DNA from 3 places in the Shewanella sp. SM101 genome. Region 2 is predicted to be linked to each of the others. Evidence: predicted binding sites of a transcription regulator. Region 2 holds the regulator's gene; each other region holds the start of a gene.
The links. The regulator NrdR, encoded in region 2, represses ribonucleotide reductase genes. The targets are predictions, from matches to a motif close to AAACACNANATNTNGTGTTT.
Positions count from the first base shown of each region.

Region 1: the regulator NrdR is predicted to act here: its motif matches at 1,243-1,262, upstream of nrdD (anaerobic ribonucleoside-triphosphate reductase).
Region 3: the regulator NrdR is predicted to act here: its motif matches at 722-741, upstream of nrdA (class 1a ribonucleoside-diphosphate reductase subunit alpha).

Region 1 is NZ_JAKKRH010000045.1:31,798-34,073, reverse strand. Features, by position in the region: gene L5M38_RS19615 (MarR family winged helix-turn-helix transcriptional regulator) at 1-224, shown strand, start outside; gene L5M38_RS19610 (hypothetical protein) at 344-1,033, shown strand; gene nrdD (anaerobic ribonucleoside-triphosphate reductase) at 1,294-2,276, shown strand, end outside.
Region 2 is NZ_JAKKRH010000011.1:91,370-93,645, forward strand. Features, by position in the region: gene glyA (serine hydroxymethyltransferase) at 1-373, shown strand, start outside; gene nrdR (transcriptional regulator NrdR) at 663-1,112, shown strand; gene ribD (bifunctional diaminohydroxyphosphoribosylaminopyrimidine deaminase/5-amino-6-(5-phosphoribosylamino)uracil reductase RibD) at 1,258-2,276, shown strand, end outside.
Region 3 is NZ_JAKKRH010000004.1:68,049-70,324, forward strand. Features, by position in the region: gene L5M38_RS03345 (HAD family hydrolase) at 1-393, shown strand, start outside; gene nrdA (class 1a ribonucleoside-diphosphate reductase subunit alpha) at 896-2,276, shown strand, end outside.

The DNA of each region.
Region 1 (2,276 bases), on a different contig from region 2:
CGCCAATCGTCAAGCGGTTAGAGTTGAAGGGGTTGATTACGCGATTAGCCTGCGTTGAAGATGAGCGGAAAAAGCTGATCACTCTGACAAGTCAAGGAGAGGGTATCAGGCACGAAGCTCTTGCCTTGAAGCAAACCTTGCTTGATAAAGTGCAGATGGACGCTGAGGCACTCGATTTACTAAGGCGGCAATGTCTTGCCTTGATCGAAGATATTCAGTCCTAGATATAAGTTGGTTTATGCATAGTGATGCTATTAACTCAGGGGTTGCACAGATTAATACTTGATTGGCTTAGTTTTTGCTTTAAAACCGTTATTGAGTCTTAGACGCCGAATTTTTGACGATGAATTCTATTTTAAATGCCTTTAATCTTAATCGCAGCAGTGCCAGTATCGCCGATGCCTATGGTGCAAATAGCCAAAAGACGAGCACGGCTAAAACCGATACTACGACAGAAACAAATAAAACGCAGACGGATGCTACCAAACCCGATAAAGGTAAAACCGATGAGATAGCGCTGTCGCCACGGGCGCAACGCGCACAGAAAATTCAATCGATGGCGAAGGATTTTTTTGCCGATGGTCAATTTGGCGTCGCCGATATTCCCGCATTGGTGTCGCGCTTACAAAAGGATGGCATTTTATCGGATGTGCAACTCGAGCGTTTATCGAAAAACGGTATTACAGTGCCGAGCACAACAACGCCGACTAAACAATCGTTGCAAGATTTTTTAGATGATGAAATAAAATCATTAGCTAAAAAATCACCCAATAATCCTCTTATCAATACCTTAGTAGATGCTAAGAACGTCTTAACCAATATGGATGATGCTCAGTCGCCGGTGCTAGCCCAGAAGGCCACGAAAGTCCTTAGCCAATTGACGGATTATTTGAATTCTGAACCTCCGCTTACGGATGCTCAAAAGCAGCAGTGGCAGGGGCTAAAATCTATGATGCAACTCGCTTCATCTATGGGGGCACATCAATCTGCATCGGGCCAACTCAGTAGTTATCTTGCGCTTGCTAAACGTTAATTCACATCCATAGTCGTGATAAACACAAATTGTCACGCATTCAACTAGCTGGGTTTAATCAGCAGGTCAAGGCGCAATTTTCAGATAATTGGGCCTAGCTGCAGTTCTTGTTTGTTCTTTTATTTCATCCTAAAAACTATGATCTGGATCATGGACTCCTTACCGTCATTGTAGCCTAATGCTCTACATATTGTGTTTTATGCTTTTAAAATCACTAGATGTAGTGTTAATTTTTAGGCGAGATGGAGAGGAACTGAACAATGCCAGTCGTAATTAAGCGTGATGGTTGCCGCACACCTTTTGATGAAACAAGGATAAGGGATGCAGTGAATGCCGCTGCAAACTCAGTTGGAATAGAGGATGGCGACTATGCAGCGACAGTGGCAGCGTGTATCAGTCAGAGCGTCGCGCCATTAGCTGAAGTCGATATCCACCATCTACAAGATGCGGTTGAGAATTTACTGATGGAAGGGCCGTACAAGTCCCTGGCGCGGGTGTATATCGAATACCGCCACGACAGAGATGTGTGCCGTGAAGCGACCAGTAAACTCAACCTCGAAATCCGTGGTTTAGTTGAGCAAAGCAATGCGGCTTTACTCAATGAAAATGCTAATAAAGATTCAAAAGTCATTCCTACTCAGCGGGACTTACTCGCGGGCATAGTCGCCAAACATTACGCCAAGAGTCATATTTTGCCAAAGGATGTGGTCGCTGCCCATGAAGCGGGCGAGATCCATTACCACGACCTAGATTACTCGCCGTTTTTCCCGATGTTTAACTGCATGTTGATTGATTTAGCTGGCATGTTGACCCACGGCTTTAAAATGGGTAATGCCGAAATTGAAACCCCTAAGTCTATTTCAACAGCGACAGCTGTGACCGCGCAGATCATTGCCCAAGTGGCGAGTCATATCTATGGCGGCACAACTATCAACCGTATCGATGAAGTGTTAGCGCCATTTGTCGCTAAGAGCTACGACAAGCATTACCAAATTGCCCTGAATTGGAAGATCACCGATGCCAAAGCCTTTGCTACGGCACAAACTGAAAAAGAATGTCACGATGCATTCCAGTCTTTGGAATATGAGGTCAATACTTTACACACTGCCAATGGCCAAACACCGTTCGTGACCTTTGGGTTTGGTTTAGGCACGTCATGGGAATCACGCTTAATTCAGCAATCAATGCTCAAAGTGCGGATGGCGGGATTGGGTAAAAATCGCAAGACTGCAGTATTCCCTAA
Region 2 (2,276 bases):
CGCTAAAGCTATGGTTGAAGTGTTCCTTGAGCGCGGTTACAAAATCGTCTCTGGCGGAACCAGCAATCACTTGATGCTAGTTGATCTGATTGGTCGTGACTTAACGGGTAAAGAAGCCGATGCCGCCTTAGGTAGCGCTAACATTACTGTGAACAAAAACTCAGTGCCAAACGACCCACGTTCACCCTTTGTGACCTCAGGTGTGCGTATCGGTACGCCAGCGATTACGCGCCGCGGCTTTAAAGAAGCGGAATCGAAAGAGCTGACTGGCTGGATTTGTGACATCCTTGATGATGCAAGTAATCCTGCAGTGATTGAGCGTGTTAAGGGCCAAGTACTGGCACTGTGTGCACGTTTCCCTGTTTACGGCTAATTTGCCTATGCATCTACGCTTAGTAGATGAAGGGCCGAGATTGACCGCCGACTGACTTGATACTTATAACATCAGGCACTTAGCATCAGGTACTTAACATCAAGTAGTTAACATTAGGTTGTTAAGCTCAGGTAGTTAACCTCAGCCCATAAATAGGATAAAATCCCATGGCCGCATTTAGCGGCCATTTTTATTGGTAAAATCTTAGGCTTAAATCTATTGTGTTTGGCTGAGATTTTAACAGGTAAAGCCATTAACGCTTTACTCGCATTCACTGGCAGGAGGCTCAATGCATTGTCCATTTTGCAGCGCGACAGATACTAAAGTCATCGATTCCCGATTAGTGGCAGAAGGCCACCAAGTGCGCCGTCGCCGAGAATGCACCGAATGTCATGAAAGATTTACCACCTTCGAAGGCGCCGAATTAGTCATGCCTAGGGTGATTAAGCGCGATGGTTCACGCCAACCCTTTGATGAAGAAAAACTCCAAGGTGGCATGTTGCGCGCCGTTGAAAAACGCCCCGTGTCTATGGATGAAATCGAGCAAGCACTCAGCAAAATCAAGTCTACCCTGCGCGCCACTGGCGAGCGGGAAGTGCCGTCAGAAATGGTGGGTAACTTAATGATGGAGCAATTGATGAGCCTAGATAAAGTCGCCTACATACGTTTCGCTTCTGTGTACCGCGCCTTTGAAGACGTGTCTGAATTTGGCGAAGCCATCGCCAAGCTGCAAAAGTAGTTATTCGATTTTTGTGGCTAGTCTATCGGTGTTTGGTTGCGCTAGCTTTAAAAGAGGCTTTTGATTAATAGCTTCTGCAAGACAGGTTTTAAAAACAGATTTGCAAGACTGGTGAAAGCCGAAACCTTTAACAACAGGGTTGAACATGAGCTTGAACATAAGTTGGTCCGTACTCGATACCCAAATGATGAGCCGCGCGATTCAATTGGCGCGCAAAGGCTTTTACACCACTAGACCCAATCCCAGTGTGGGCTGCGTTATCGTTAAAGATAACCAAATCATTGGTGAAGGTTATCATCAAAAAGCGGGTGAGCCCCACGCCGAAGTGCATGCGCTACGTATGGCTGGCGAACGCGCCCGCGGCGCAACGGCCTATGTCACTTTAGAGCCCTGCAGCCATTATGGCCGCACGCCGCCCTGCGCCTTGGCGCTGATCAATATTGGCGTTAAACGTGTGGTGGTCGCGGTGGAAGATCCTAATCCGCAAGTAGGTGGTCGTGGCATTCAAATGCTGCGTGACGCCGGTATTGAAGTGGATGTGGGATTACATCGCGATGAAGCCTATGCCTTGAATGTAGGCTTTATGAAGCGGATGGAATCGGGTTTACCCAGAGTTACAGTAAAATTGGCTGCGAGTCTCGATGGTAAAACCGCGCTGTCTAACGGTGTGTCTAAATGGATAACTGGTCCAGAATCTCGTCGCGACGTGCAGCGATTACGTTTACGTTCTTGTGCACTGGTCACGGGGATCGAAACCATACTGGCAGACGCTCCTTTACTTAATGTGCGTTATCAGGAACTTGGCAGCTTAAAAGACAGTGTAACCGAGGCGCAATTACTGCAGCCATTAAGAGTGATACTCGACAGCCGTGCCCGTTTGCCGTTATCGGCCGCCTGCTTGGCTATCGTATCGCCCATACTCTTGGTCTCGACCGTGGCTTATCCCACAGAGTTTCAAGCACAATTGCCCTCCCATGTGAGTTGCCTCGTGTTACCTGCAATTGCAGGTCGCGTCTCATTGCCTGAACTATTAAGCTATTTAGGCCAAAGCTGTAATCACGTGCTGGTGGAAGCGGGTGCAACCTTAGCGGGCGCATTTTTAGCGCAGGGGCTGGCCGATGAGTTAGTGCTATACCAAGCGATGAAAATCCTCGGTGGGCATGG
Region 3 (2,276 bases), on a different contig from region 2:
ATAGCGGCATTACTCGACTGGCTCGAGTTAACTCAGCTGCCGTTTGGGGTGATCACCAACAAGCCTGCGCGCTTTACCCGTCCCTTATTGCGAAAACTGAATTTACACTTGCGTATGCCCGTTATCATTAGTGGCGATTCTACAAAACACCCAAAACCCCACACTGCACCTATGCTGTTAGGCGCACAACAGCTGAACTGTGCTCCAGAATACATTTTGTATCTTGGGGATGCCGAGCGAGATTTGCTCGCGGCCAAGGCTGCTGGCATGTTAGGCGGCGTGGCCCTATGGGGTTATCTGGGCGTGAACGACAAGCCGTTGCAATGGCCAGCGCACGCGCATTTTGCGAGCCCAACTGAGCTACATCAAGCACTAATCGAAGCATTGGCTTAACAACATCAACCAAAAACAGCGCCTACAATGCTCACGAATAAGGCATCCAATACGTAACTTCACTGACGAACATCAGTGTGTCAGCATACTATTTATGACCCACGGAAAAAGTCAGGCGGATAAAAGATCGGCACTCGTGAGCGATCGCGATCTAAAGAAAAGATCGCCTAAAAATCCCCCATGAGTGCGATACACTAACCTGAAATTGAGCTTCAAGGTTAGTCGTTACTAACGCGAAAGCTTATCCTCAACTTATCCACAAGATGTCCCCTGAATTCAGACTTGCAAATAGGGGCAAACCTCACTATCTTGTATCCCAGATAATTTAAAACACCATATCTTGTGTATAGGTAGCAATCAGACACACTAAAAGCTCGCCGCTTAATTGACTCGTTTTCAACCAGTCAGCAGTATTTAAGGGACGGTTATTGATTGTTTTACAAGGATACGTACGGTGAACTTGCTCACCTAAATAGATATAAGAACCAAGGCCTATCTCCAAATGAATAGCACTATGACAGTCACAAAACGCTGTGGCGATCGTGAAAATATCGATCTCGAAAAAATACACCGCGTAATTACTTGGGCAGCCAAGGGATTAAAAAACGTTTCTGTTTCTGAAGTTGAACTGCGCTCGCACCTACAGTTTTTCGATGGCATCCCAACCGAAGCTATCCATGAAACCATTATCAAAGCGGCTGCGGATTTAATTTCTCCAGAATCATCGGACTATCAATTCCTCGCCGCCCGTTTAGCGGTGTTTCATTTGCGTAAGAAGGCCTTTGGTCAGTTCGAGCCGCCAGCACTGTATACCCACGTGACTAAGTTAGTTGAGCTTGGCAAGTATGATATGCACATTCTGCAAGATTACAGCCGCGAAGAACTCGACGTGATGGATACCTATATCGACCATTGGCGCGATATGGACTTCTCTTACGCTGCGGTAAAACAGCTTGAAGGCAAATATTTAGTTCAAAACCGTGTGACGCACGAAATCTATGAGAGCGCCCAGTTCCTTTACATTTTGGTCGCGGCCTGTTTGTTTGCCCGTTATCCAAAAGAAACGCGCCTGAAATATGTTAAAGATTTCTACGACGCGGTATCGACCTTTAAGATTTCGCTACCGACGCCAATCATGGCCGGTGTGCGCACGCCAACACGTCAGTTCAGCTCTTGCGTACTGATCGAATGTGGTGACAGCTTAGATTCAATCAACGCGACAGCTTCGTCTATCGTGAAATACGTCAGCCAACGTGCGGGTATCGGTATTAACGCCGGTCGTATTCGCGCCTTAGGTAGCCCAATCCGTGGTGGTGAAGCCTTCCACACAGGTTGTTTACCTTTCTATAAGTATTTCCAAACCGCAGTGAAGTCTTGTTCTCAAGGCGGCGTGCGTGGCGGTGCTGCGACCCTGTTCTACCCTATTTGGCACTTAGAAGTCGAATCTCTGCTGGTATTGAAAAATAACCGCGGCGTCGAAGACAACCGTATCCGTCATTTAGACTACGGTGTGCAGCTGAACAAAGTCATGTATCAACGTCTGATCAAAGGCGAAAACATCAGCCTGTTTAGCCCATCTGACGTACCTGGCTTATATGATGCTTTCTTTGAGGATCAAAACGAATTCGAACGTTTATATGTGCAATATGAGCAAGACAGCAGCATTCGTAAGAAAACCATAAAGGCAGTTGAGCTGTTTTCACTGATGATGCAAGAGCGTGCCTCAACTGGCCGTATCTACATTCAAAACGTGGATCACTGCAACACTCACAGCCCGTTCGATTCAAAAGTCGCACCGATCAGACAGTCTAACCTTTGTCTTGAAATCGCCCTACCGACTAAACCATTGAACAACATCGATGATCCAGAAGGTGAAATCGCGC